2 regions of the Sulfitobacter sp. BSw21498 genome follow, and region 2 is predicted to be linked to the other one. Evidence: riboswitches for the same ligand, from Rfam matches in the RefSeq annotation. Region 2 holds a riboswitch; the other holds the start of a gene.
The links. Region 2 has a riboswitch for thiamine pyrophosphate ahead of thiB (thiamine ABC transporter substrate binding subunit). Riboswitches for the same ligand answer to the same signal wherever they lie in the genome.

Region 1: another riboswitch for thiamine pyrophosphate. It lies ahead of thiD (bifunctional hydroxymethylpyrimidine kinase/phosphomethylpyrimidine kinase); the one in region 2 lies ahead of thiB (thiamine ABC transporter substrate binding subunit).

What each region holds. Positions count from the first base shown of each region.
Region 1 is NZ_CP040753.1:1,125,452-1,140,120, forward strand. It holds gene bioB (biotin synthase BioB) at 1-35, shown strand, start outside; gene E5180_RS05465 (thioesterase family protein) at 110-913, opposite strand; gene E5180_RS05470 (arsenate reductase/protein-tyrosine-phosphatase family protein) at 1,108-1,950, shown strand; gene E5180_RS05475 (ArsJ-associated glyceraldehyde-3-phosphate dehydrogenase) at 1,958-2,956, shown strand; gene arsJ (organoarsenical effux MFS transporter ArsJ) at 2,953-4,206, shown strand; gene E5180_RS05485 (TRAP transporter permease) at 4,244-6,181, opposite strand; gene E5180_RS05490 (TAXI family TRAP transporter solute-binding subunit) at 6,271-7,461, opposite strand; TPP riboswitch at 7,987-8,087, shown strand; gene thiD (bifunctional hydroxymethylpyrimidine kinase/phosphomethylpyrimidine kinase) at 8,155-8,961, shown strand; gene E5180_RS05500 (FAD-dependent oxidoreductase) at 8,958-9,953, shown strand; gene thiS (sulfur carrier protein ThiS) at 9,937-10,134, shown strand; gene E5180_RS05510 (thiazole synthase) at 10,136-10,909, shown strand; gene E5180_RS05515 (thiamine phosphate synthase) at 10,906-11,502, shown strand; gene E5180_RS05520 (ThiF family adenylyltransferase) at 11,499-12,503, shown strand; gene E5180_RS05525 (ABC transporter substrate-binding protein) at 12,490-13,428, shown strand; gene tenA (thiaminase II) at 13,425-14,108, shown strand; gene E5180_RS05535 (ABC transporter ATP-binding protein) at 14,105-14,669, shown strand, end outside.
Region 2 is NZ_CP040753.1:2,415,917-2,430,585, forward strand. It holds gene dxs (1-deoxy-D-xylulose-5-phosphate synthase) at 1-1,274, opposite strand, end outside; gene E5180_RS11775 (polyprenyl synthetase family protein) at 1,291-2,196, opposite strand; gene E5180_RS11780 (exodeoxyribonuclease VII small subunit) at 2,183-2,425, opposite strand; gene E5180_RS11785 (response regulator) at 2,563-3,264, opposite strand; gene E5180_RS11790 (MarR family winged helix-turn-helix transcriptional regulator) at 3,261-3,773, opposite strand; gene E5180_RS11795 (branched-chain amino acid aminotransferase) at 3,934-4,803, shown strand; gene E5180_RS11800 (cyclase family protein) at 4,885-5,832, opposite strand; gene E5180_RS11805 (DMT family transporter) at 5,943-6,920, opposite strand; gene aroC (chorismate synthase) at 7,022-8,122, opposite strand; TPP riboswitch at 8,215-8,313, shown strand; gene thiB (thiamine ABC transporter substrate binding subunit) at 8,348-9,325, shown strand; gene E5180_RS11820 (thiamine/thiamine pyrophosphate ABC transporter permease ThiP) at 9,301-10,857, shown strand; gene E5180_RS11825 (thiamine ABC transporter ATP-binding protein) at 10,844-11,536, shown strand; gene E5180_RS11830 (exopolysaccharide biosynthesis protein) at 11,537-12,121, opposite strand; gene E5180_RS11835 (SDR family oxidoreductase) at 12,136-12,990, opposite strand; gene E5180_RS11840 (glycosyltransferase family 4 protein) at 13,003-14,265, opposite strand; gene ade (adenine deaminase) at 14,380-14,669, shown strand, end outside.

The DNA of each region.
Region 1 (14,669 bases), 1.3 Mb from region 2:
CCGCATTCAGATCGGTGGAAGTGGCTGCACAATAAATCCGAGCCCTACGATAAAAAAGCCCGGCCTGATATTCAGGTCGGGCTTTGTCATGTCGCGCCTCGGCTCGCGCTTAGGCGAAGATAATCACCGACTGCATGCCATCCGCGACCATATCGCCATCCGTATTCCAGACGCGCATCACCTGAGAGCTGTAACCGCCGTTGCCCGCCGTCAATTGCGTCTCCATCATGTACCAGCCGTCGCGCGTGTTGGCGTGATCGGACAACAGATTGATGATCCAGTTCATCGACGAATTCGGCCCCGGCCGTGTCATCATCGGGAAGGCAGCGGGCGGCAGCACGTCGCCGATGGCGATCAGCCCCTCGAGCGTGCCCCACATCGCCGGATCGCGGTGCCGTGCCCAGATCCGGACATAACCGCGATCGGACCCTGAAAACGGCAGGCTGCCCTCGATCAGTTTAACCTCGAAATTGACAAAGAACCGCACCGGCGGGCGCTTTAGCGCAGGCGGGAAATAGGATGGTGTGTCGTCTGGCCCTTGGGGGGCTGCGGGGGCGGTATGGCCCACGTTCAACTGGCTTTCCTGCGCATGCCCGAAAGAAAACGTGCCCGTCGCGGCGACCTTGCCGTCGATCTCGGCGCGGGTGGCGATGGTGGTGATGTTACGCCCTTCGCGCAGCACCTCTGAGTGGATCGTGGGGGCCTGTGACACGGGCGCGGTAAAGTTGATCAGGGCAGACCGCAGCGCGGGCAATTCAGGACGGTCCCGACGGGCAGCATTGGCCAGCAACGCACCGGTAAACCCGCCAAAGGCTGTGCGCCCTTGGGCCCAGTTCTCTGGCACCTGATAGCGCGGTGCGGCGCCGTCTTGCTCTGCTGTGGCGAGTATCTCGGCCAGGGTCACATCTGTCATGTCGGGTCCTTTATCAGTCTGTCGCAACGCGTCGGCGCGCCGCTTGCCAAGCGATGACCGCAATATACCAGCCGCGCAAGACACCCCGCCCCACAAACGCCACGTCACCTCGGACAAAGCCGCACGGCGAGAATCTGATGTTGGACAGCAAACAGGTATTGACGGATGCTTTGTATTTTACATATTCATGAATTATGGAATCATTACTGACAGATCGACTCGCTACCCTGAGCCATCCGCAGCGTTTGGCTGTATTCCGCCTTCTGATGCGGCGCTATCCCGATGCCTTGCCTGCGGGCGAGATCGGGCAAGTACTCACGCTCAAACCCAGCACCGCGTCGGTGTATCTGTCGGCGCTGACGCAGGTCGGTCTGATCACGCAGCGGCGCGACGGGACGCGGCTTTTGTATACCATCAACCTTGATGCCGCGGGCGAGGTCGTCTCGGGTCTGTTCGTGGATTGCTGTCGGGGGCGCGCCGATCTGTGCCCGCCCCCGTTCTCTGACCTCATCAACAAGGCGCAGAGGATGACCCAGCCAAAATTCAACGTGCTTTTCGTATGTACCGGCAATTCCGCCCGCTCCATCTTTGCCGAAACGATCCTGCGCGACATGGCGGGCGACCGGTTCACCGCCTATTCTGCCGGCACCCTGCCCCGGTCCGAACTGAACCCCCTTGCGTTTGATATGCTGAAAACCAAGGGGCATGACGTCGACACGCTGCGGTCAAAACATATCTCCGAGTTCCAAACGGCGGACGCGCCGCAGATGGATTTTGTCTTTACCGTCTGTGACCACGCCGCGAACGAGGAATGCCCCACATGGCCCGGCCAGCCTGTGTCAGGCCATTGGGGTTTGCCCGATCCGGTCAAAGCCGAAGGGACAGAGGCCGAACGACGACTGGCTTTTCAACAGACATATGGCGCGCTGCACAACCGGCTTTCGGCCTTTACCGCGCTGCCTTTCGATGCGCTGGACCGCGCTGCCTTGCAAAAACGGGTTGATGCCATCGGGGCGACCCAAGCGACCACAGGATAAAATCACCATGACCACCTATGCTTTGAACGGCCTTGGCCGCATCGGAAAACTGGCGCTGCGGCCCTTGCTGGAACAGGGCGTCAAGATCGCCTTTATCAACGACACCGTCGGCGATCCGGAAATGCACGCGCATCTGCTGGAGTTCGATTCCGTCCACGGCCGCTGGCCTGCGGCATTCAGCGCGGACGACAGCGCGATCACCATCGATGGTACGCGTATTCCTGTGACCAGCACCAAGTCGATCAAGGACCTGCCGCTGGACGGCGTGGACGTGGTGATCGATTGCACCGGCGCGTTCAAGACCGAGGCCAAGCTCGCCCCCTATTTCGAGGCGGGTGTGAAAAAGGTCGTCGTCTCAGCGCCGGTTAAAGACGGCCCAACGGCGAATATCGTCTATGGCGTGAACGACGATACCTATGACCCCGCAGCCCACACGATCGTCACCGCCGCCAGCTGCACGACCAACTGCCTTGCGCCCGTGGTCAAAGTGCTGCTGGAAGGCATCGGGATCAAGCATGGGTCAATCACCACGATCCATGATGTGACCAACACACAAACCATCGTGGACCGCCCCGCCAAGGACATGCGCCGGGCGCGATCAGCGCTGACCAACCTGATCCCCACCACCACGGGATCAGCCACGGCGATCACGCTGATCTACCCTGAATTGACCGGCAAGCTGAACGGTCACGCCGTGCGGGTGCCGCTGCTGAATGCGTCGATCACCGACTGCGTGTTCGAGCTGGAGCGTGAGACCACCGTGGAAGAGGTCAACGCCCTGTTCAAAACCGCCGCCGAAGGGCCGCTAAAGGGCATTCTGGGCTATGAGGAACGCCCGCTCGTGTCGTCGGATTACACCAATGACACCCGCAGCGGGATTATTGATGCGCCGTCTACGATGGTGGTGAATGGCACGCAGGTCAAAGTCTATGCGTGGTATGACAACGAAATGGGCTATGCGCACCGTCTGGTGGATGTGGCGCTGATGGTGGGCGGCAAGCTGTGACACGCCCTGCCGGATTTACCGCTTATATTGCCGTCACAGCCGCCTATTGGGCGTTCATGCTGACCGACGGGGCGCTGCGGATGCTGGTGCTGCTGCATTTTCACACGCTGGGGTTCTCTCCGGTGCAGCTGGCCTATCTGTTCGTGTTGTACGAGATCGCAGGTGTCGTGACCAACCTGTCGGCGGGCTGGATCGCGGCGCGCTTTGGACTGACCTCGACACTTTATGCGGGGCTGTCGTTGCAGGTTATCGCCCTGCTGGCGCTGACGCAGCTTGATCCGGCATGGAGCGTGACTGCCTCCGTCGTGTTTGTGATGCTGGTGCAGGGGCTGTCTGGCGTGGCCAAGGATCTGGCCAAGATGAGCTCTAAATCCGCGGTCAAGCTGTTGGCCCCTACAACGGGGGGCGGGTTGTTTCGCTGGGTCGCCCTGCTGACCGGATCGAAGAACGCGGTCAAGGGCGCGGGCTTCCTGCTGGGTGCGGGGATGCTGGCCTTGCTCGGGTTTGTCCCGTCGGCGTTGTTGATGGCCGCGATCCTGTTCGTGATCCTGATCGGCGTGATCATCGGTATGCCCGCGGGCCTGCCCGTGGGGCGCAAGGACGCCAAGTTCACCGAAGTGCTGTCGAAGAACCGCAATATCAACTGGCTCAGCGCCGCGCGGCTGTTTCTGTTCGGGGCGCGCGACGTGTGGTTTGTCGTGGGCATCCCGATCTATTTCTACGCGGTGCTGTCTGACGGCAGCGTCGAAAGCAAGCGCGACGCCTTCTTTATGATCGGCAGCTTTATGGCGGTGTGGACGATCTTATATGGTGCCGTGCAAGGCTGGGCCCCGCGTATCTTGAGAGCCGACCGCCGGACCGAGCTTGAGACACTAACCCAAGCCCGTCACTGGAACCTCGCGCTTGTGGTCGTGCCGGCCTTGTTGGCAGCGCTGGTCTGGATCACGCCTGCACCCTCCGCCGCGCTGACGCTGACGATTGTTGGCGGCTTGCTGGTGTTCGGGGCGATCTTTGCGGTGAATTCAGCCCTGCACTCCTATCTGATCCTCAGCTTCACAGAGGCCAAGCGGGTCACGATGGATGTGGGGTTCTACTATATGGCCAATGCGGCCGGACGTTTGGCGGGCACGCTGCTATCGGGGTTCACCTACCAGATTGGCGGGCTGGCGCTTTGTCTGGCAACAGCGGCTGTTATGTTGGCGCTTAGCGCCTTTGGGACGGCACAGCTGCGCCCGACCCAAACCTCATAAGGGACGGCGCGCGAGGTCACCCCCCGCGCGCCCTGTTTCAAGGCACTGCAACCACGCCGTTGCGGTTTTCACGCCAGATCACCGCGACGATCAGGGCCGACGCGACGCCGCCAATCAGCGTCGTCAACAGGCCGGGAAAGCTGAACGCAAACCCCGCGATCCCCAGCGGCAGGCGCAGCCAAGGCCGCACCATGCCGACGCCCAGCAGATAGCCTTCTAGCCCGCCGGACAGCAGCGTGATGCCAATGATGATCGACGGCAGCACATAGATCAGCGGCGTCAGGTCCCCCTGCAACACCAGCGCAGGCTGGAACAGGAAGAACAGCGGGACAAAGTAGATCACCACCCCAAGCCGCATCGCGGTAAAGGACGTCAGCATCGGCTTGGCCCCCGCAATGGTCGCCGCAAGAAACGCCGCAGCGCCAACGGGAGGCGTGATCACCGACAGCATCGCGTAGTAGACGATAAAGAAGTGCACCGCGACGGTGTTCAGCCCGCCGATTTCGATGATCGCAGGCGCAAGCGTGACCGCAAGGAAGATGTAGGCCACAATCGCCAGCCCCGCCATCCCCATGATAAAGCAGGCCAAAACCCCAAGCGCGATCACAAGATAGACGTTATCCCCGCCTAAGGCGACCAGACCCGATGTCATCGACCCCGTGACGCCCGTGATCGTCAACGCGCTGACAACAAAGGCAATCGGCAGAATGATCGCCGCCGTTTGCGTGACCAGCGTGCCGACTTGGCGCAGGGTTTCAAAAATACGCGCCGGTGTCATCATGGTTTCACGCTGCAGGAAGCTTAGCGCGATCATTAGGGCACTGGCGTACCACGGGGCATAGTATTCCCACCGCATATACAGCAGACCCCAGACCAGAAAGATCATGACCAGCAGGAACGGCCAGCCACGCTTCATCACCTCGCGGGCAGAAGGCAGGTGTTCGGGTTTCATCCCCACCAGCCCTTTGCGCGCGGCATAGGCGTCAACCTGCAGGATCAGACCGAAATAGAACAGCGCCGACGGCAGGATCGCAGCAATCATCACGGTCGCGTAATCCACCCCGATGGTGATCGCCATGACAAAGGCAATCGCCCCCATCACCGGCGGCATCACCACACCGCCAGTCGAGGCGCAGGCCTCGATCGCGCCGGCGTAGTGGGCCGGGTAGCCGACCTTTTTCATGGTTGGAATAGTGATCGACCCGGTGCCCGCGATGTTGGAAAAAATCGACCCCGACAGCGACCCGAAAAAGGCGCTGGCCACGATAGACACTTTCGCAGGACCACCGCGGTATTTGCCAAAGCCCGCATTGGCGAGATCAATAAAGAACTGCCCCGCTCCCGTGGCAATCAACACGCCCGCAAAGACCAGAAAGCCCAGCACGATCTCGGCCACGATCTTGGTCGTGATGCCCATCAGGCCTTCGGTGCGAAAGACATGCGCTTCGATCATGCGTTCGAACGTATAGGGGATGCCCATAAGGAGCCCCGGGAAATAATCAGCGACCAATGGGTAAAGCCCAAGGATAAGGACCACCAACAAGAACGGCACGCCTCCCGACCGCCGCGCGATCTCGAGCATCAGCAGCCACAACACCACACCGGCGTAAAAGTTTGTCCAGCCCGCCTGAACGATCTCCCATGCGTACATGGAGAACCACATGCAGATGCCAAAGCCCACGGCGGCCGCCACGATGTCATAGATCGGCACGCTTGTGTGCGATTGCTTTGCCGGCAGCGCAATATAGGCCGCGGCAAGGAAAGTGCCGATAAAGACCCAGTAATACTGCCCCTCGATCAGGCGCCGCCCGCCAATGGGCACGCCAAACACATAGGCCAGCCCCAACCCGAGGCCAAAGGTACACAGCACCACAAAAGCAATGCTGGTGAATGAAAACAATCCCCCTAGGCGCGTCGTCTCTGACGCGGGATCGACAGCCGCTTCAGCCGCTGGTTGTTGATGAGTCGCTGACATGGAAAATCCTGCAATTAAAGCCGCTTATGCGATATCTTTAAGAGGACGGAGCAGCGGTACCACTCCGTCCTTTTGTCGGTCCGGTGGCGTTACAGACGCGAGCGGAAAGGCTCGAGGCCGTCGGTGTGCTTGGCCAGAATGTCGAGGTATTCCTGGTTCTCAAAATTCATCTCGACGCCCTGTTCCATCGCTTCTTTCATGCCGGCGTTACGCGCGGCGATCCAGGCGTCCATCTTTTCGATGGCGGCGGTGTTCCAGGTATCGTCTTCTTCGGTCCACTGGCCGATTTCGCGCAGGTATTTCACCGTGCCCTCATGCACCGGGATCGGGTTGGCATCCAGGAAGTTGCGGAAATGCTCGATCGACATACGGGTCGCCAACGCATGCGATCCTTTGTAGTTGTCGTGGGATTCATCGATCCATTTCGCCATGTTGTAAACGAAGTCCTCGTCTGCCGTGACCGGCACGGCGTAGACAAAGTTCGATGTCATGGAATCAACGCCTTTGGCGGTGCTTACGCCCATGGATATCTTCGACGGGATGGTCATGGGGCGGTGGCTCAGATAGCCGTCCCAGCCCTCTTTGTTGGCAGGATCCATCGGCAGCCAGCGAATGCTGCCCGGCGCGCCTTCCATCTCGGACAGGACCGAGGAGATCGGCGAACAATAGGCAACGTCAGATTTACCTTCGACGACCGAGCGGCAGTTTTCACTGTAGCTTGAGGCAGGAACGAACTCGATCTTTTCTTGCGCCTCTTCTGGCGTCATGCCGATAAACGCGGGCAAAGCTTTGGTGATCGCGGCCACAATCGCGGGCGAGAACACGCCGGATGTGACGCGCACGCCGCCTTTGCCAATGTCTTCAAGGGTTTGCAGATCGGAATCCCCGGCCACAACAAAGCCCCAAGGCGTATCGTTATGGTGCCACATGATGCGTTGCGGCATTGGTTTGGCCGAGGCATAGCCGCCGACCCCTTCCGCCTGCAACGCCATTTCCGACGCCGAGACAGAGGCAATTGCGACATCCTCGCGGTCGGTCAGACGCTTGTAGCGCATGGGTTCGCTGTCTTCGGGTACAATCCTAACGGTCGTTCCGGTTTCTTTTTGCAGCGTGGGCCCCCAGCCGTTGGTCGAGGCAAAGCTGCCCGTCGACGTGCCCGGTGTGGCGATCACCAGCAGGCGCGGCCATTCATAGTCTTGCGCCATAGCAGCACCGGAAAGCGCCATGGATACGGCGATAGACCCGACGGCGGCCTTGGCAAAACGTGTCATATTTTTCATGTGGTTTCTCTCCCTGTTTTTCATCTTTGGATTGTTCGGGATTGCCGCATCACGGCTGCCGCAGAATATGCAGATGTCACTCGGCACCTCCCAATGCTCAACGAAACGCGTTCGGTATGACCCGCTGAACGGGCAAAGAACGCGTCCTCCCGAGTGCCGAACTCCCTCCTCCCGAGGTTGTCCGACTCAATCTATTTAACAGCCTAGGGGTTAGATATTTCGATGCCAATACCGCAGAACAGAACTTGATACCGCAGCGAGGCATGGGTTTTTGGCAAACCGCCTTAGCTTGCTGATGCCAAAGGGTTAACGGCGTCGAATATGGGCTTCGTTACGTTACGTTGCTTTGGGTTACGAGGTGTTATTTCGACTGACAAGCGTCAGGAGAGCTGTCGAAACAGGCCGGATTTTGCCCAAATAAACGCCACTATCGGTCGAATATTTTGCAGCTTGCACCGATCGGTGAACTTGGCTACGCCTAAGGCAACGACGCTGTTCGCCCCTCATTTGGGCAGCAGCATTAACATCTATCCGTCGGGGTGCCCTTTGGGGCTGAGAGGTGCAAGCACCGACCCGTCGAACCTGATCCGGGCAATACCGGCGTAGGGAACGGGTATCTTTGTGCAGCGGCCTGGTGTCGATATCGCAAAGCTCATTCTTGCGTCCGTTTGTCCGCCACTGAGAGGCGAAGACGTGACCAAGAAGACCCCCATTTCCCTAACCATCGCCGGTTCGGACAGCGGCGGCGGCGCCGGCATTCAGGCGGATATCAAGGCGATGTCGGCCAATGGTGTTTATGCCGCCAGCGTGATCACCGCCGTCACCGCGCAAAACACCCGTACCGTCAGCGCCGTTCATGAAATCCCCGCCCAGATTGTGTCGGCCCAGATCGACGCCGTGCTGTCGGATCTGGATGTGCAGTCGATCAAACTGGGGATGCTTTTTTCGCCCCAGATCATTCAGGCGGTGGCACAGGCGCTAGTCGGTTTCAAAGGGGCCGTCGTGGTTGATCCGGTGATGATCGCCAAATCCGGTGATGCGCTGTTGCAGGACCAAGCCGTCGCAGCGCTGATTACTGATATCCTGCCAGGTGCCGATCTGCTGACCCCCAACCTGCCCGAAGCCGCCCGCCTGCTGGACCAGTCCGAAGCCACCACCGCCGACCAGATGGTAGCGCAGGCCCGATGTCTGCTTGATATGGGGCCTAAAGCAGTACTGATGAAAGGCGGACATGGCGCGGGCGACATCTGTAGCGACGCGCTTGTCACCGCGCAAGGTGTTGCATGGCTGTCTGCACCGCGCATCGACACGCGCAACACCCATGGGACGGGTTGCAGCTACGCCGCTGCCATCGCCGCACAGCTCGCGCATGGCGCCCCCTTGGCCATCGCGGTACAGGCGGCCCATAGCTATCTCCACGAGGCTATCCGCGCCGCCGACCGTCTTTCTATCGGTACCGGCCACGGCCCCGTGCACCATTTTCACGCGATCTGGCCATGACCCGCATCACCGTCATCGGCGCAGGCGTGGCAGGGTTGTGCATCGCGCGCGTCTTGCTGGATCGCGGGGCCCGCGTGCATCTGATCGACCGTGCCAGCCAGCCCGGCCCGCAGGGGTGTTCGTGGTGGGCGGGTGGGATGCTCGCCCCCTATTGCGAAGGTGAAAGCGCCGAAGAACCCGTGGTGCGGCTCGGTCAACAAGCGGCGGACTGGTGGGCGCAGCATACGACGTCCCTCCAGCGCTGCGGCTCGCTTGTCGTCTCTCCAGCGCGGGACACAAGTGATCTGACGCGCTTTGCGCGACGCACGGATAGCCATAAAACTTTGACCGCCACAGAGATCGAAGCGCTTGAGCCCGATCTGGGCGATCGCTTTGCCAAGGGCCTGTTTTTCGAGGACGAAGCCCATCTGTCCCCCCGCACTGCGCTGGCAGAGCTGTGGCGCGGACTGGTCGCCGACGGGGCCACCTTCGAACAATGCGAAGCCGACCCGGATGCGCGCGCGAAAGACGGGTTGGTGATCGACTGCCGAGGCTACCATGCACGCGCCGATATGCCCGCGTTGCGTGGGGTGAAGGGTGAGATGGCGCTGCTGTCCTGCCCCGACGTCTCCATCAACCGCCCTATTCGCGTGCTGCACCCGCGTGTGCCAATTTACCTCGTGCCGCGGGGAGACGGTGTTTACATGCTGGGGGCCACGATGGTCGAAGGCCGCGCAGGCTGTCACGCCAGCGTCCGGTCTGTGCTGGAACTACTGAGCGCGGCCTACGCGCTGTCGCCCGCTTTTGGCGAGGCCGAGATCCTCGAGATCGGCGTCGACAGCCGCCCCGCCTTTCCCGACAACCTGCCGCGCATCGAACGGCAGGGCAATCTGATCCGCGCCAATGGCCTTTATCGCCACGGTTTTCTGCTGGCCCCCGCGCTGGCAACGACGGTGGCCGACCTGATCCTTGACGCCAAAACACCGGAGATGTTCCATGAAACTACAGCTTAACGGTGCCCCGCTCGACAGTGACGCGACCACTCTTGCCGCCTTGCTTGAGGCCGAAGGATTTGGCGGGGCCAAGGTCGCCACAGCCGTGAACGGCAGCTTTGTCCCAGCCACGCTGCGCACGACGCATCCCCTTAATTCAGGCGACAGCATCGAAGTGCTCGCCCCCATGCAGGGAGGTTGAGATGCGCAGTTTCTACGGCGAAACGCTTGCCAATGGTCTGATGCTGGGCACCGCGCAATACCCGTCGCCCAAAGTGCTGTCCGACGCCTTTGCTCGCAGCGGTGCAGCGGTGGCAACGGTATCCCTGCGCCGCGAAAGCGGGCGGGATCGCGCCGGTCAGGATTTCTGGGAGCTGATCCGCGCGCTTGATGTGCATGTGCTGCCCAACACCGCCGGCTGCCACAGCGTCAAGGAAGCCGTCACCACCGCCCATATGGCACGCGAGGTCTTTGATACCCGATGGATCAAGCTTGAAGTCATCGGCGAAGAAGACACGTTGCAACCGGATGTTTTTGGTTTGGTCGAGGCCGCGCGCATTCTGACCGAGGACGGGTTTCAGGTCTTTCCCTACACCACCGAAGACCTTGTGGTCGCGGACAAACTTTTGCGGGCGGGTTGCGAAGTGTTGATGCCCTGGGGCTCGCCCATCGGGTCGGGCATGGGGCTGAACAACGTCTTTGGGCTGCGTGCCATGCGCGCGCATTTCCCCGACGTGCCGCTGGTGATCGACGCGGGCATCGGCCTGCCTTCGCACGCGGCACAGGCGATGGAACTGGGGTTTGATGCGGTGCTGCTGAACACCGCTGTCGCCAAGGCAGGTGATCCCGCCGCCATGGCCGAAGCTTTTGCCACTGCGATCCGCGCCGGACAGCTTGCCGCCGACGCCGACCCGATGCCGCCCCGCGATATGGCCGCGCCCTCGACTCCGTTGATCGGAAAGGCGTTTCTGGAATGAGCCTCGACCGTTTCTATCCAATTTTCGACAGTGCGGCATGGCTGGACCGACTGGTGCCGCTGGGGATCAAGCTGGTGCAGCTTCGGATAAAGGACACACCCGCCCCCATGCTACGCCGTGAAATCCGGCAGGCCAAAGCGATCTGCGCGGCACATGACTGCACCTTGGTCATCAACGATCACTGGCAGATCGCGTTAGAGGAAGGCTGCGATTTTATCCATCTGGGTCAGGAGGATCTGGATACCGCAGACCTGTCTGCCATCCGCGACGCTGGTGCGCGTCTTGGGGTCAGTACCCACGACAAAGTAGAGCTGGCCCGTGCCCTCGACCTGCGCCCCGAATATATCGCTCTTGGTCCCATCTATCCGACGATCCTGAAAAAAATGAAGTGGCACGAACAGGGGCTGGACCGTCTGCGTGACTGGCGCGATCTGGTAGAGCAGACCCCGCTGGTGGCAATCGGCGGCATGTCCGTCGCCCGCGCAGCCGGAGCCTTTGACGCCGGTGCCGATAGCGTCGCGGCGGTGACTGACATCACCCTGCACGCCAACCCCGAAGGTCGCATCGCCGATTGGCTGAGGGCCACACGATGACCCGTTACGACCGGCAGACGATCCTGCCAGAGGTGGGCACGACAGGCCAGCAGGCGCTGGCGGCTGCGCGTGTGGTCGTGGTTGGCGCAGGTGGGCTGGCCGCGCCGGTGCTGCCGCTGCTTGCGGGTGCCGGTGTGGGGCATATTACCTTGATCGATGGCGATCATGTGACGCTGTCAAACCTGCACCGACAGACACTGTTCACCGAGGCCGATATCGGCACCGCCAAAGTCATCGTCGTCGCCCGCGCCATGACCGCGCGCAACAGCAGCTGTACGGTTGTGTGCCATGCTGTTCCCCTTGCGCCGGACAATGTCGCGACGCTCACCCAAGATGCCACGTTGGTGTTGGATTGCGCCGACAGTTTTGCGACCAGTTATGTGCTCTCAGATCACTGCCTTCAGGCGGGTCTGCCCCTGATCAGCGCCTCGGCGTTGGGGTTCGGGGGCTATGTCGGCGGGTTCTGTGGCGGTGCGCCGTCGCTGCGGGCGGTGTTTCCCGACCTACCCGACCGCGCTGCCAGCTGCGACACGGCAGGGGTCATGGGGCCGGTCGTTGCCATGGTCGGCGCGGCGCAGGCGCAGATGGCCCAAGCGTGTATTCTGGGATTGTCGCCGTCGCCGTTGGGACAATTGGTCAGCTTTGACCTCGCGTCCTACCGCTTTGGCGGCTTTCGCTTCGACACCGCGCCAGAACCCGATCACGGCTTTAGCTTTATCGCGCCGTCCCAAATCCGCACGAGCGATTGGGTCGTGGACCTGCGCGGCCAAGGCGAAGCCCCAACAGCCGCAACCCCGACTGCGCTGCGCATCACCCTGCCCGATTTTACCCGAGATACCCCCCGCCCCTCGCACCAGACCCGCGCGGTGATCGCTTGCCGGTCTGGTTTGCGCGCGTGGCAGGCTGCGACCCATCTGGCCACCTACTGGAACGGCCCCGTTTCCCTGCTCGCCATGGGCGACCCATCCCCTTTGAAAGGACAAACCAATGAAAATATGTAATATTCTGGCCGCACTCGCACTGACCACTGGACCTGCTCTGGCCCAAGACGAGATGACGCTTCTGCTGGACTGGTTCGTGAACCCGGACCACGGGCCGATTATCGTCGCGCAGGAAAAAGGGTATTTCGCCGAACAAGACCTGAAGGTCGACGTCATCGCCCCCGCAGACCCATCCGACCCGCCCAAGATGGTCGCTGCGGGCAAGGCGGACCTCGCGATTTCTTACCAGCCGCAGCTGCATCTACAGATCCACGAAGGCTTACCGCTACAACGGGTCGGCACGCTGGTCGCCACACCGCTGAACTGCCTGCTGGCGTTGACGGACGGACCCATTTCGTCTCCGGCCGATTTGGCGGGTAAAAAGGTCGGGTTCTCTGTTGGCGGTGTTGAAGAAGCGGTGCTCGGCGCGATCCTGACCCATCACGGGCTGTCGCTGGAAGATGTGGAGCTGGTCAACGTGAACTGGTCACTGTCGCCGTCTCTGATGTCCGGTCAGGTCGACGCCGTCATCGGTGCGTTCCGCAATTTCGAGCTGAACCAGATGGATATCGAAGGCGTCGATGGCACCTGTTTCTACGTCGAGGAAGAAGGGCTGCCCTCTTACGACGAGCTGATCTACGTCGCCAACCGCGACACGATGGACAAAGACATGATCGCACGGTTTCTGGCAGCCACAGAGAAAGCGACGCAGTATATCGTGAACCACCCCGACGAAAGCTGGGAGATCTTCGCCGCCACCTCGGCCGACTTGCAGGACGAGCTGAACGCCCGCGCATGGAAAGATACGCTGCCGCGCTTTGCGCTGCGTCCCACCGCGATGGATGTCGGACGCTACGCCACATTCGAGACGTTCTTGCACGACGCGGGACTGATCCCCGAGGTATTGCCTGTGTCGACCATCGCCATTGATGTGACCGCCCCATGACCGCGCCGGACTATGGCCGCAGCTTCGCGCATTGGCGCGGAGCGGCAGCAGAGGACTGGCAGGGCTACACGCATCATCCTTTCGTTGAAGGGTTGCGCGACGGCAGTCTGCCGCGCCGGTGCTTCGTGAACTACTTGATCCAAGACTATGTTTTCCTTGTGCATTTCGCCCGCGCCTGGTCGATGGCCGTGGTCAAGTCCGAGACGCTGGAAGAGATGAAGACCTGCGCCACCACGGTCGATGCGCTGGTCAATCATGAGATGGCACTGCACATTCGCACCTGTGCCGCGGCGGGCATTAACGAAGCCGCGCTGTTCAACGCAATCGAAGCCCCCGCGAACGTCGCCTATACCCGCTATGTATTAGATGCGGGGATGCAGGGCGATTTCCTTGACCTCATGGCAGCACTGCTGCCCTGCGTTATGGGCTATGCCGAGATCGGGCAGCGGTTGGCACAGACGCGCAGCGCCGACACCCCCTATGCCGAGTGGATCGATACCTATGCCGACCCCGAGTATCAGGGAATGTGCCAGACAGTCGGCGCGATGGTCGATCAAGCGGTTGCGCGGCGGATCGGCGATCTTGAACAGGCACCCCGTCGCGATACGCTGCAAAAACGCTTTGCGACCGCCACGCGGCTAGAGATCGGGTTCTGGCAGATGGGGCTGGACCTGCCATGACCCCGCCGCCCGCATTGCGCCTTGTCGGGCAGCACCAGATCGACAGCCGCCCGTTGTTCGAGGCCGACATTACTTTGCCCGCAGGCACATGGACCTGTTTGTTGGGGCCGTCGGGCGTGGGCAAATCCACTGTGCTACGGCTCATGCTCGGGCTGGAAACCGGCGGGGTATTTGCGGGCACGATCACCCCCTCGGACGGGCAGCCGCTGGACGGGCGGATCAGCTATATGGCGCAGTCCGATCTGCTGTTGCCGTGGCTGAGCGTGATCGACAACATCATGATCGGCGACCGGTTGCGCGGCGCCCCCCCCGACAGGGACCGCGCAACTGACATGCTTGCGCGCGTCGGGCTGGCGGACCATGCACAAAAGAAGCCGTTGGCGCTGTCGGGCGGCATGCGACAACGCGCAGCACTTGCGCGGACCTTACTTGAAGACCGCCCCGTCGTCTTTCTGGACGAACCCTTTTCGGCGCTGGACGCCGGCACCCGCGCCGCTATGCAAGAGCTCGCTGCGGAATTGTTGAGCGGGCGCACAGTGTTGTTGGTGACCCATGATCCGG
Region 2 (14,669 bases):
CGATCAATCGCAAACCGCACCGGCAAACGCTGGATCGCCACGTCATGCACCACCTGATCGTAGCCGCGCTGCAGGAACGTTGAATACATCGTGCAAAACGGCTTCATTCCGCCCGCCGCCAATCCGGCAGAGAATGTCACCCCGTGCTGTTCCGCAATGCCCACGTCAAAGCACCGGCTGGGATAGCGTTCAGCAAAAAGGTTGAGCCCCGTCCCGTCCGGCATCGCGGCGGTCACGGCGCAAATCTTGTCGTCGTTCGCCGCTTCGGCAATCAGGCTGTCCGCAAAGACGCGGGTATAGCTTGGCGCGTTCGACGGCGCTTTCTTTTGCTCGCCTGTCAGCACATTGAACTTGGCGGTCGCGTGGCCTTTATCGCGGGCGGCTTCGGCGGGGCCATAGCCCTTGCCCTTTTTGGTGATCACATGGATCAACACCGGCCCCGTCGCCCGTGCCTTGACCGTGCGCAACACGGGCAGCAATTGGTTCAGGTCATGCCCGTCAATCGGCCCGAGATAGGAAAACCCAAGCTGTTCGAACAACGTCCCGCCCACGGCCATGCCCTTGAGCATATCCTTGGCGCGCTTGGCCCCCTCGCGGAACGGGCCAGGCAACATGCTGACCGCACCCTTGGCTGCGGCCTTGAAGTCCTGAAACGGTTCTTCGGCGTACAAACGGCTGAGGTATGTGGACATCGCCCCCACAGGCGGCGCGATCGACATTTCGTTGTCGTTCAGAATAACGAACATCCGCTTTTTCAAATGGCCCGCGTTGTTCATCGCTTCATAGGCCATGCCTGCCGACATGGACCCATCGCCAATCACCGCAATCGCATCGCCCAGACCTTCGGGCACATTGCCCCCCAGATCACGCGCCACCGTAAAGCCAAGAGCCGCGCTGATAGAGGTCGACGAATGCGCCGCACCGAAGGGATCGTAGGGTGATTCACTGCGTTTGGTAAAACCGCTCAACCCGTCCTTCATCCGCAGGGTGCGGATGCGGTCGCGGCGTTCGGTCAGGATTTTATGCGGGTAGCACTGGTGGCTTACGTCCCAGATCAGCTTGTCCTTGGGTGTATCGAACACCGAATGGATCGCGACCGTCAGTTCAACCACCCCCAGACCCGCGCCCAGATGGCCGCCCGTCTCGGACACGGCAGAAATCGTCTCTGCCCGCAGTTCATGGGACAGTTTCACCAGCTCTGCGTCCGAGAAATTCTTCAGATCGGCAGGGCGGTTTACACGGTCCAAAAGGGGCGTATCGGGTCTATCGGTCATCTGGCTCTCCACCGGATCAGCTTTTGCGGGCAATAACGAAGCGGGCTGCGTCTCGCAAGGTTTCCCCGTCTGTGCCGTAAGGGGACAGGGCATCACAAGCAGCATCGACAAGATCACGGGCACGCGCACGGGCGGGGTCGAGCCCCAGCAACGATACAAAAGTCGCCTTGCCCGCATCGGCATCCTTGCCGACGGCTTTGCCCACCGTGGCGGCGTCGCCTTCAATGTCAAGAATGTCATCGGCAATCTGGAACGCCAGCCCGAGGTTGCGCGCGTAGCTGCGCAGGGCGGCAGGATCATCGCACGCCATCACCGGCCCTGCTGTCGCAGCCCATTCGATCAGCGCACCGGTCTTGCCGGCCTGAAGCGTTGTGATCTGGTCCAGCGTCAGCGGTTGGCGTGCGGTTTCGGCGGCGATGTCCATCGCCTGCCCACCGACCATGCCCCGCACACCGGCGGCCCGCGCCAACCCAGCCACGAGCGCAACCCGTTCAGCATCGCCACAGCCCGTCGCCGCGACCAGTTCAAACGCCAGTGTTTGCAGCGCATCGCCAGCCAGAACCGCCGTCGCCTCGTCCCACTTTAGGTGCACTGTGGGCTGGCCCCGACGCAGCGCGTCATCATCCATGCAAGGCATATCATCATGCACCAGCGAATAGGCGTGCAACGCCTCGATGGCACCAGCGGCGGGGGCGGCCTGCGCGCCCATCACCCCGTGCAACCGCGCGCTTTCGATCACCAGAAACGCCCGCAGACCCTTGCCGCCTGTCACGGCATAGCGCATCGCCTCGGCCACAGTGCCGTCCAGCCCGCCAAGTCCGTGCAGGATTTGGCCGATCGCCAGATCCGCAGCCTTTGGCAACGCCTCTGCAAAGGGCTTTCGCGTCAGCTCGGTCTCAAGCGAGATGTCAAACCCCGTCAACAGGAGTCACTCCGACAGGGTTGCCGTCGCCGTCCAGCGTGATCTGCGCAACTTTCTCTTCCGCTTCCTTGAGCTTGGTTTCGCAGCGTTTCTTGAGCTTGGCACCGCGTTCGTACAGCGAAATGCTTTCGTCCAGCGCCACATCGCCCCGCTCTAGCTGGCCCAGAACCTTTTCCAGTTCCGCCATCGCCGCCTCAAAGCTCATCTCTTCTACCGGAGTATCTGTCATTGCCGTGAATCCCATCAATCAAACTTGGCCCAAACATAGCCCGCCCGCGCTTTGGCTTCCAGTGACCGTGCCGATTTATTGGGCGCAAATTCTCTTGCGCCAATTTTGCGGATCAAACCCCCTGCAGCTTGGGGGCGTCAGTCGGGTGCCAGCATATAGCCCGCGCCGCGTACGGTTTGCAGATAGCGGGGCTGTTTGGGGTTATCTTCGATTTTGCGGCGCAGACGCGTGATCTGCACATCAACCGCGCGTTCCTGCGCCTGCCCGCGGTCGCGGCCTAGTTCTTCGACCAGTTTGGACCGGCTGAGCGCCGCCCCCGGCTGGGCGGCAAAAATCCGCATCAGCTGGATTTCGGTGGCGGTCAATCGCACCAGATCGTCGCCCTGCCACAGCTCGCCGCGTTCGATATCATAGCGGATCGCGCCCATCGACAGGACCTTGGGCGCTGCATCTGCGACGCGGGTGTCCGGCATACGGCGCAGGATCGCGTTGATCCGCAGCAGCAGCTCCTTGGGTTCAAACGGTTTGGCAAGGTAATCATCCGCCCCTGCTTCCAGCCCGTCGATGCGGTTTTCCGTCTCGCCCTTGGCGGTCAGCAGCAGGATTGGCGTTTGCATGGTTTCGCGCAGACCACGGGTCAGGCTCAGCCCGTCCTCGCCCGGCATCATCACATCCAACACGATCAGATCAAAATCCAACCCCGCCAGAATGCGCCGTGCATGGGCCGCGTCGCGGGCCGTGGTCACCAGAAAGCCATGCCGCATCAGAAACTTTTGCAACAAGGACCGGATACGTTCGTCATCATCGACGATCAGCAGGTGCGCATCTGCCTCTTTCATGCGCCATTCTCCTTTAGGCGCGTGTAGCTGTGGTGCATTTCAGGGTCCATCATCGCCTCCAGCACGGTGCGGAAACCCGCAACCGCTTCTGGTCCGGCATCGCGGAACGCGCTGCGCATCCGCATCCGTTGTGCATCAGACAATGTCTGTTCGAGCGCGCGCCCTGCGTCGGTCAGATACAAATGCCGCTCCCGCTTGTCGGTTTTTCCCACTTGGCTTTTGACAAGACCATCGGCGATCAACGTGCGCAAGACACGATTAAGGGATTGTTTTGTAACACCCAAAATCCCCAGCAGGTTGTTCACCGTCGTGCCCGGTGCACGGTTGATAAAGTGGATTGCACGGTGGTGTGCGCGACCATAGGCCATGTCCACCAGTATCTTGTCGGGGTCGGCCGTGAAACCACGGTAGGCAAAGAACATCGCCTCGATCCCCTGACGCAGCTGTTCATCCGTTAGGAATAGCAGGTTCTCGCCCGTGTGTGATGATGGGCCGCGTCCGTCCGCCATTGTCGTCTCCCGTTGCTGCGCCAAGAGCTTACGTCAGCGTTGTTGACTTTCCAAGTGTCAAAGGCTATCGAATCCCATGTTTTGCGTAATTATATGTCTGCACGCAGCGGGTTTGACGCAATTTTCATAAACCCCAAGGTGCTTTGAGGAAGGATACATCATGGACGGCGCATATGACGATCGCGACGGCAAAATCTGGTTGGACGGCAAAATGGTCGATTGGCGCGAGGCCAATGTCCATATTCTGACCCATGCCATGCACTATGCGTCATCGGTGTTCGAAGGCGAACGCTGCTACAACGGCAAGATTTTCAAAAGCCGCGAACACTCTGAACGGCTGCGGAAATCGGCAGAGTACCTCGATTTTGAAATCCCCTATTCCGTCGATGAAATCGAGACCGCGAAATACGAAATGCTCAAGGCGAACGGCTGGACCGACGCCTATGTCCGCGCAGTCGCATGGCGCGGCGCGGGACCTGATATGGGTGTTTCGGCGGCGCGCAACCCTGTGCGGCTGGCCATCGCCGGCTGGGAATGGGGCAACTATTATGGCGACGCCAAGATGCAGGGTGCCAAGCTCGACATCTCCAAATGGAAACGCCCCTCGCCCGAGACGATCCCCGTGCACGCCAAAGCGGCTGGTCTGTATATGATCTGCACCACCTCCAAACACGCGGCAGAGGCCAAGGGTTGTTCTGACGCGCTGTTCATGGATTACCGCGGCTATGTGGCCGAAGCGACCGGCGCGAACATCTTTTTCGTAAAGGACGGCGAAGTGCACACGCCGCTGGCCGATTGCTTCCTCAACGGGCTGACACGTCAGACCGTGATCGGGATGCTCAAAGACAAGGGCCTGACCGTGCACGAACGCCACATCATGCCCGAAGAGCTGGAAGGCTTTGAACAGTGCTGGCTGACCGGCACCGCAGCCGAAGTCACGCCCGTCGGCCAGATCGGCGACTACACCTTCGAGGTCGGCGCGCTGACCCGCGAGATTTCGGAAGACTACGAAAAGCTCGTCCGGGCCTGAACCGGCCCGCATACGCAAAACGGCGCGAGGGTTCAGCCCCCGCGCCGTTTTCATTTACGCGATGCGCGTGATCCTAGCGGGTCAGTAAAGCGCGACCGGATTGATCATTGCTTGCACCGTGCCTTTGATCAGCGGCTGTCCCAGCACGAACATGAACTCTTGCACCCCTTCAGCGACCAAGGGGCCCGTGTTCATGGTTTCCAGAATATAGATGCCATTGTCCTTGAGCAGCGTGACGTGACCATAGAACACCTTGTCACCCTCTTTCGGCGGAATGGACTCTAGGCCCCACGTGTCTGCGCCCACGGCCATCGGATTCATCGCTGCGACAAAAACCGCGCCTTCGTTATTCAGCCCCGGTTCGGTCGACCCCCACGCGCTTGGGTCGCTTTCCATCATGCCATCGGTCCAACCGGTGTGAAACAGAACGATATCGCCTTCGTTCACGGTGACCTGTTGCGCTTCCATCGCGGCGGTGATCTCTGCCTCGCCGAAATGCTCTCCGGCGGCCAGCACGTCCTTGCCCATATGCTTGGCCATATCAATGATCACAGCGCGCCCGACCAAGGGCGGCACAGCGTGGGTCCCCAATTTTGTCAGGCCGCTGATTGCCGAGATCTCCTTTTCGTCCAGACAGTTATAGTACATCCCGTTTTCCCCGAGATGCCCCAGCCCGTCCAGCTGCGACCCGATTCCGATCCAGGTTTGCAGCAAGTCGTCATTATAGTTGCCTTCATAGCCAAAGGACGACAGTTTTTGCCCACCGTGCTGGTTGGGCTGAACGATTTGCAGGTTCAAAGACCGCGGCGGAAAGGCAGGGGTGTCCGGCCCGATCACGATCCCCAGCGGCATGGATTTGCCTTGTTTGATCAGTTTGGCCGCCTCTAGCGTGCGGGCGTCGCTGATCAGGTTGGCCGATCCCAATTGATCCTCTGCCCCCCATTGCGACGGGGCGCAGTCTTGCGCCCATGCGGCAGTTGCCCCGAAACCAATGGATACGGCAGTAGCAATAATCTTGGTTAATTTCATGTTTCCCTCCCAGAAAGCAGGGCGCGGAACACTCAGGAGACCTGCGATTCCACACCCTAGAGGGTCAGGCTAGCACGAATTGCAATCCTGACACGCATTTTCGCGTGCTGTCAGCTTGGGGTTCCTTGGGGGGTGCTGCTCGCCTTGGACTTGGACCGGTCCAGCCCCAATTGCCGTTCCCGCCAGATGATCGCGGCACCGCCCGCAATGACCAGACCGGCCCCGATCAGGATCGCAGGTGTCGGGATTTCGCTGAACAACACCCAGCCGATCAGCACCGCGAAAATCATCGAGGCATAGTCGAATGGGGCCAGCATCGACACTGGCCCATAGCGATATGACGCGGTGATCATGATCTGCGACACCCCGCCGATCATGCCCGACAGGATCAACAACGCCGAGACCGGCCAACCGGGATTAACCCACCAAAGCGGCTCCCAGTTGATCACCATCCCTGCGGGCAGGGTAAAGAACGAAAGGCAGGTCGCGGTGAGTGAAAAGTAGAACACGATGGCCGCCGTGCTGTCGGTTTGCACCAGACGGCGCACGTGGATCTGGACAAGCGCACGCATGATCGACGCAGCCACCACCATAATCGCGCCCATCATCGCCAGTTGCGACACGCTATCCTCCTCCACGGTGAAGCGGGGGTACAGAACGATCAACACCCCGATCAACCCGATCGCGACAGCGGACAGGCGGAACACACGCACCTGTTCGCCCAAGAATATCGCGGCAAAGATCACGGTGAACAGCGGCGTGGCATAGCCGATAGCCGTCACCTCTGGCAGGGGCAGCAGGCTTAGCCCCGCAAAGGTCAGCGCCATCGCCGTTGTCCCGAAGATACCGCGCCAGACGTGCCCCATCAGGTTGCTTGGCTTTAACCCGTCGCGCAGGTCACCGCGTTGCCACAGCCATAGGATGATCATCGGAAAGGCAAAAAACGACCGGTAGAACACGGCTTGGGCGGCGGGCACGGTGTCCGTCGCGATCTTGATGAGGGCTGCCATGACCGAGAACAGAAAGACCGCCCCCAGTTTAAGGGCGATGGCCCGGCCGGGGCGGTGCTCTGTCGTGGTGCTTTGCATGGCGAATACTTGCGCCTGTGCGTTTCAAGTTGCAAGACCCGGCGTCAACCTGCGCGTGTTATTCCCACCCATGTGCGGAAAATCCGAGCGTCCTGTGCGACTTAGCCGATGACGCCCTGATTTTCGCCGACCTGACCGCGATGCAGCAGCATATGATCCAGCAGCACACAGGCCATCATCGCCTCGCCCACGGGCACGGCGCGGATACCAACGCACGGATCGTGGCGACCCTTGGTGATGATCTCTGTGTCTTCGCCAGATTTGGTGATCGTTTTGCGGGTGGTCAGGATGCTCGACGTCGGTTTGACCGCGAAACGCAGCACGATATCTTGGCCGGTGCTGATGCCGCCCAGAATACCGCCCGCATGGTTCGACGAATAGACAGGGCCGTCGGCACCCATGCTGATCTCGTCTGCGTTCAACTCTCCGGTCAGCATGGCGGCGGACATGCCTTCGCCGATCTCGACGCCTTTGACGGCGTTGATGCTCATCATCGCTGCGGCCAGATCGGTGTCGAGCTTGCCATAGACCGGCGCGCCAAGGCCCGCGGGCACGCCGCGTGCCGTTATCTCGATGATCGCGCCAACGGACGATCCTGACTTGCGCAGACCGTCCAGATACGCGGCCCAGTCGTCAGCCGCTTTGGCGTCGGGCACCCAGAAGGGGTTCTGTTCAATCTGGTCCCAATCAAACGTATCTCGGTCGATTTTATGCGGGCCCATCTGCACCATGTAACCGGTGATCTGCACTTTCGGGGCAATCGCCTTGATCGCCTCGCGGGCGAGGCCGCCTGCGGCCACACGCGACGCGGTTTCACGTGCCGATGACCGCCCGCCGCCGCGATAATCGCGGATGCCGTATTTCTGGAAATACGTGATGTCGGCGTGACCGGGGCGGAACTTGTCTTTGATGTCGCCGTAGTCCTTGGACCGCTGGTCGGTGTTCTCGATCATCAGCTGGATCGGCGTGCCGGTGGTGACGCCTTCGAACACACCTGACAGGATCCGCACCTCGTCCGCTTCGCGGCGCTGCGTGGTGTATTTGTTCTGGCCGGGTTTGCGCTTGTCCATCCACTGCTGGATCATCTCTTCGGTGATCGTCACACCGGGGGGGCAGCCGTCAACCGTGGCCCCCAAAGCAGGCCCGTGGCTTTCGCCCCAGGTGGTCACGCGGAAAAGATGGCCAAAGCTGTTGATCGACATGGGATGTGCTCCTTTGGCGGTGATCCTTAACGGGGGCAGGACCATGCCTCAAGGGGTTTCACCTTGCGCGTGGGCCACAGGCGTTCTACCGATAAGGCACCTCGGGGGGCCAATAGGCTGAGATGTGCGCGCACGGACCCGTTGAACCTGAACCGGTTAACACCGGCGGAGGGAAGGTCTGGACACACCTCCAACGCTTTCTGACGCCGCATTTTGGAGGATGCCATGAAGTATCTTACACTTGCTGCCACCACACTTTTCGCCACCTCGGCGCTGGCCGAGACGCCTGAACTGGTGGTCTATACCTACGATAGCTTTGTCGCCGAATGGGGCCCCGGCCCGGTGATCGAAGCTGCCTTTGAAGCAGAGTGTGCCTGTGATCTGAAATTCGTCGGCATGGGCGATGGCGCGGCGCTGCTGGCGCGGCTCAAGCTGGAAGGCGCGCGTTCTGACGCCGATCTGGTACTGGGGCTTGATACCAGCCTGATCGCGGCGGCCAAGGAAACAGGGTTGTTCGCGACTGCCACAGTTGATGCGGATTACGACCTGCCCGTCACATGGGAGGACGACAGCTTTGCCCCCTACGACTGGGGCTATTTTGCCTTTGTCCATAACGCCGATCTGACACCGCCTGCGAACTTTCGCGCGCTGGCCGACAGTGACCTCAAAATCGTGATCCAAGACCCGCGGTCCTCTACCCCCGGTCTGGGTCTGCTGATGTGGGTCAAGGAGGCTTACGGCGACGAGGCCCCCGCGATCTGGGAAGGTTTGGCGGATAACGTCGTGACCGTGACCAAAGGCTGGTCCGAAGCCTACGGCCTGTTCCTTGAAGGCGAGGCCGACATGGTGCTGAGCTATACCACGTCCCCCGCCTACCACCTGATCGCCGAAGAAGACGCGACCAAAGCCGCCGCCGCTTTTGACGAAGGGCACTACATGCAAATCGAAGTCGTCGGCAAACTGGCGGGCACCGACCAGCCCGCGCTGGCCGATCAATTCATGCAGTTCATGGTATCTGACGCCGCGCAATCTGTGCTGCCCACGACCAACTGGATGTACCCCGCCGTTACGCCCCAAGGGGGTCTGCCAGAGGGTTTCGACCAGTTGATCCAGCCGGGCAAGGCGCTGTTGATCCCGAACGATGACGTGCCCGCCCTGCGCGAGGAAGCATTGGCCGAATGGCTTTCCGCTCTCTCGCAATAAGCACCAAGTCCGGCATCAGCGCCGCCCTTTTTGTGGCGGCGCTGATCCTTGTTGCGGTAGTGGCCGTGCTGTGGCGGGCCGAGTTCGGCAGCGGGCTTGGCCCCGCCGATTGGGCCGCGATCCGGTTTACCGTGCTACAAGCCGTGCTTTCTGCGCTGCTTTCTACCGCGCTGGCGATCCCTGTGGCCCGTGCGCTGGCGCGGCGGCGCTTTGTCGGGCGCGGGCTGCTGGTGACGCTGCTTGGGGCGCCGTTTATCCTGCCGGTGATCGTCGCCGTGCTGGGGGTGCTTGCGGTGTTTGGCCGCGCGGGCTGGCTGAATGCGGGTCTGGCGCTGGTCGGACTGTCCGGCATCTCTATCTACGGGCTGCACGGAGTCGTGCTGGCACATGTCTTCTTTAACCTGCCACTGGCAACGCGACTGCTGTTGCAGGCGTGGCAAACCGTGCCCGCTGAACGTTTCCGGCTGGCAGCGCAGCTTGACCTTACCCCCCGCGCCGTGTTCCGCAGCATTGAACTGCCCCTGCTCCGCCAGATCCTGCCCGGCACAGCGGCGTTGATCTTTGTGATCTGCCTGACCAGTTTTGCCGTGGCCCTGACACTGGGCGGCGGCCCCCGTGCCACCACGATCGAGCTGGCAATCTATCAAGCGTTCCGTTTCGACTTTGACCTGAACCGCGCGGCACTGCTGTCGCTGGTGCAGCTTGGCCTTGCCGGTAGCACAGCGGCGCTGGCGTTGTGGATCATCCCCGCCATCAGTCTGGGGGGCGGGCAGGACCGCCCGCTACAACGGTGGGATGCACGCGGCGGGCTGCAACGGGGGCTGGATGCGCTGTTCATCACACTGGCGGCGGGGTTTTTGTTGTTGCCACTGGCCTCGGTCGTGCTGCGCGGGGTAATCGGTCTGCCGCAGATGCCTGTCAGCGTATGGCAGGCAGCGGGAACCTCTGTCACCGTGGCGTTGATCAGCGTGGGGGTGTTGCTGGTGCTTGCCCTGCCCCTCGCGGGCTGGATTGCAACCCGCGCCCGCGGCGGCATAGAGGCAGTGGGCCTGTTGGGTCTTGCCGCATCGCCGCTGATGATCGGCACCGGCTGGTTCATTCTGATCAACCCTGTCGCCAGCCCTTTTGCGCTGGCCTTGCCCGTGACGGCGCTGGTCAATGCGCTGATGGCCCTGCCCTTTGCGCTACGAATTCTGGTGCCCCGCCTGCGCGACACGGTTCAGGTTTACGGCAGGCAGGCGCAAATGTTGGGGCTGCGCGGTTGGCCGCTTTGGCGTTGGCTGATCTTGCCACGGCTGCGCCCGCAGATCGGGTTTGCCGCAGGGTTGACCGGTGCGCTGTCGATGGGCGATCTGGGGGTCATCGCCTTATTCGCTGACCCTGACAGTGCGACCCTGCCGCTACAAATGTACCGGCTGATGGGGGCCTACCGGATGGAGGCCGCCGCCGGTGCGGCACTGATCCTGTTGGCGTTATCGCTGGGGATTTTCTGGATATTCGACAAGGGAGGGCGCTGGCATGCTGACGCTTGAGACCGCGCAGATTACCCAAGGCAGCTTTGCCTTGCACGCCGACCTGACCATTGCACCTGCGCAAACCTATGCGGTGATCGGCCCCTCGGGGGCGGGGAAATCGACACTGCTGGGGGCGCTTTGCGGATTTATACCGTTGAGCAAGGGCAAGCTGCTCTGGCAGGGCGCGGACATCACCCACGCCGCCCCCGGCGCGCGACCCATGACGATGCTGTTTCAGGACAACAACCTGTTCCCCCACCTCAGCGTCTTGCAGAATGTCGGCCTTGGCCTGCGCCCCGACCTGCGGCTGCGCAGCACCGAACAGTCCCGCGTAGAAGATGCGCTTGCGCGGGTCGGGCTGCAGGATATGGCAACACGCAAACCTGCGGAACTGTCGGGCGGGCAGCAAAGCCGTGTGGCGCTGGCGCGTGTGCTGGTACAGGCGCGCCCGCTGGTGTTACTGGATGAACCCTTTGCCGCACTGGGTCCTGCCCTGCGCAACGATATGCTTGATCTGGTGGCAGAGCTGGCCGCAGAAACCGGCGCAGCGCTGATCATGGTGACCCACGCCCCCGAAGACGTGCGCCGTATCGCGGATCAGGTGATCTTTGTCGAAAGCGGCACTGCGCAGGCACCGCAGCCCGCTGTAGCACTTATGGATAATCCGCCCGACGCGCTGCGTGCCTATCTTGGGTGATCAGAACACAATGGTGTAAAAGCTCAACGACGTGATCAGGATCATCAGATAGCCGAGCAGCACATAGAGCCCATCGCGGGTAAACAGGCCAAAGGCAAATAGCGCCACAGTGCCGCCGCCAAGCGAAGAGGCGAAGGGTACGAATTCCAGCAACGGCCAAGCGACCGGCATAACCACGCAAGTAACCAGGGTCAGCAGCCGCATCGGCCCCGTGGTCAGGAACTGAAGCCGCTTGCCCGAGTGACGGTCGAAAAACGCCGCGGGCTTGCGCAGCCACTTGACCCCGAACTGCAATCTCGAAGATTTCACTTCGCGGCGCAGCAGGAACTGCGGCAGCCACAACCGTTTGCGCCCATAGACCGCCTGCGCCGACAGAAGGATGATGACCAGCGCCATAAAGCTGGACACGCCGAACACCCCTGACAGGGGGGACACCAGCAACAACGCCGCCAACAGGATAAACGGAAGCAGGGACCGCTCTCCGAATTCATTCAACACGTCGTCTATCGTTACGGTGTCGTGGCGGGCTGCATGTTCCACTCCATCCAGCAGATGGGTCAGACTTCGCTCGTCAGTATCTTGCATCTGCCCCCCAAAGGTCAGCCGTCTTGTTCAATCAATGCCGCAAGCCCCGATCGATAGGTCGGGTACTGCGGTACCCAGCCCAACGCCTGCTTGGTGCGGTCGTTCCGAACCTTCTTGCTTTCCGCGTAAAAGCTGCGGGCCATCGGGGTCATATCGGCCTCTTCAAACGGGATCGCGGGGGGCACGGGCAGGCCGAGCAGTTCCGCCGCGTGAGCGATCACATCCTGAGGCGGCGCGGGGTCGTCGTCGCACAGGTTATAGACAGCCCCCGCATCGGGGCGCTGCAATGACAGCTCAAGCGCTTGGGCAATGTCTTCGACGTGGATGCGGGAAAACACCTGCCCCTGCTTGATGATCCGCCGCGCCGTACCGGCACGCACCTTGGCAAAGGGGCCGCGCCCGGGGCCATAGATGCCCGCCAAACGAAAGATATGCAGCGGCAAATCAGGGATCGCCTGCCACCGCGCCTCTGCCGTGACCCGGGCACGCCCGCGCTTTGTCGATGGTGTGAGAGGCGTGTCTTCGTCCACCCAATCGCCCGCGTGATCGCCGTAAACGCCCGTGGTCGACAGATAGCCAACCCACCGTAGATCGATGGCCGCGCGGGTGACCGCATCTTCCACCGCATTCAACACAGGGTCGCCAGCACTGTCCGGTCCGGCGGAGACAAGCACGTTGGGAAACTCTGCGATCAACGCGCCCAGATCAGCGCCGGGCCAAACGATCGGCTCTACACCCGTGGCGGCAATGGCGTCGGCCTTGTCAGCGCTGCGCGTGGTGCCGACGATACGCCAGCCCTGCGGCACCAGACGCGCCGCCAATGCGCGCGCGCTAAAACCGTGACCGATTGAAAGCAGCGTTTTGTCCATGGGACGTCCTTTCTATGTCGTCGTCTTGGGCAGGTTGATCCGCTGGCCTTTGGGGACCAACGCATTCATCTGCGCGATATGTTCCGGCAGGCACTTGGACAAAAAGTCATACGTCTTGACCACATGCGCCCGTGCCGCAGGCCCTAAATGCGCATATCGCGTCGGATGGGCCAAGACTTCTGCCACCTGATCGCCCAGCGCATCGGGATCAAAGAAATCGCACAGCAGGCCGGTTTCGCCATGGGTAATCGCCTCGCGCACGGGGGCCACATCAGAGCCGACAATCGTCGCGCCCATCGCCATCGCTTCGAGCAGGGACCACGACAGCACAAACGGCATCGTCAGATACAAATGGCAGCGGCTGATCTGCACGACCTTCTGGTAATCCTCGTAAGGCAGCTTGCCCAGAAAATGCACGCGGGACCAATCCACGTCCTTGCCAACCTCTGCCTCCATCTCGGCGCGCAGCCCGCCGGGGTGTTTACTTTTGCCGCCATAAGACGTGTCATTCCCGCCCACCACCAGCACCCGCGCATTGGGCCGTTGTTTCAGGATGCGAGGCAGCGCCCGCATGAACACATGGAATCCCCGCGTGCGTTCAAGGTTGCGCGATACGAAGGTCAGCACCTCGTCGTCCTTCGTCAGTACGTGGTTCAGCCGCCCGAGTTTCAGCGTCACCGACGGGTTCGGGCGCAGCTGATCGGTGCGTATCCCATCGTGGCAGACATAGAGCTTGCGATGAAAGCTTTGCGGGAAACGGTCGCGCTGCCAGTAGGTCGGGCTTAGCCCCACATCAACGGTTTCGATATTCGCCAGCGGCACGGCGTTGCGCGCATGCAGCAAAAACGGCGTGTTCTCGGTCACGGGCTCTTCGGGGTCAAAGCCCACGGGCCCGCCGGTTTCGCTGTAATAGTATTCGAAAAAGCCGATGATCGGGACATCGGGCCATATCTGTTTGAAAAACGTCAGCTCCCCCCACCCCACGTGTCCCACGACAATATCCGGCTTGAACCCTTCGCTGCGTTCGATCTGCTTGGCCGCACGGGCAGCGCCCAAACCGTTGCCCGTGGATTCCTCCCAGTTCTTTGACAGCCCATAGGCGTTCTCTGCCGGTCGGTGATGAGTCTTGTAGACCCGCGTTTCGACGCCATCAAAGCGGGGCGGGTTCTTGCGTTGGGTCAGAAAATAGATCTGGTGCGCACGTTGGTCGGCCAGCCATTGCACCAGCTCGCGGTATTGGCCGGGCATATTCTGGTGCACAAACATAATCTTCATGGGATAGCCTTACGTGCTGTTGGTCGCCCACAGTTAGCCCAGTCGGCATGGACAGTGCAAACGTCACAAAGCCTCGTGCTTGAACCTCGGGCAATCTTCGTGTCAACGTCAGGTATGAAAGAACACACATTCCCCTCATGGCCCGATGTGGCTGAACAACTGGTCGCCGTCGCAGCGGGACGCAGCGCTGCGGATACGATCATCACCGGCGGTATCTGGGTCAACGTGCATACGCGCGAAACCCTGCCGGACCATGACATCGCGATCAAGGCGGGCCGGATCGCCTTTGTCGGGCCGGACGCCAGCCATTGCAAAGGCGATGCGACCAAGGTGATCGAGGCCAAGGGCCGCTATATGATCCCGGGGCTGTGCGACGGGCATATGCACATCGAAAGCGGCATGTT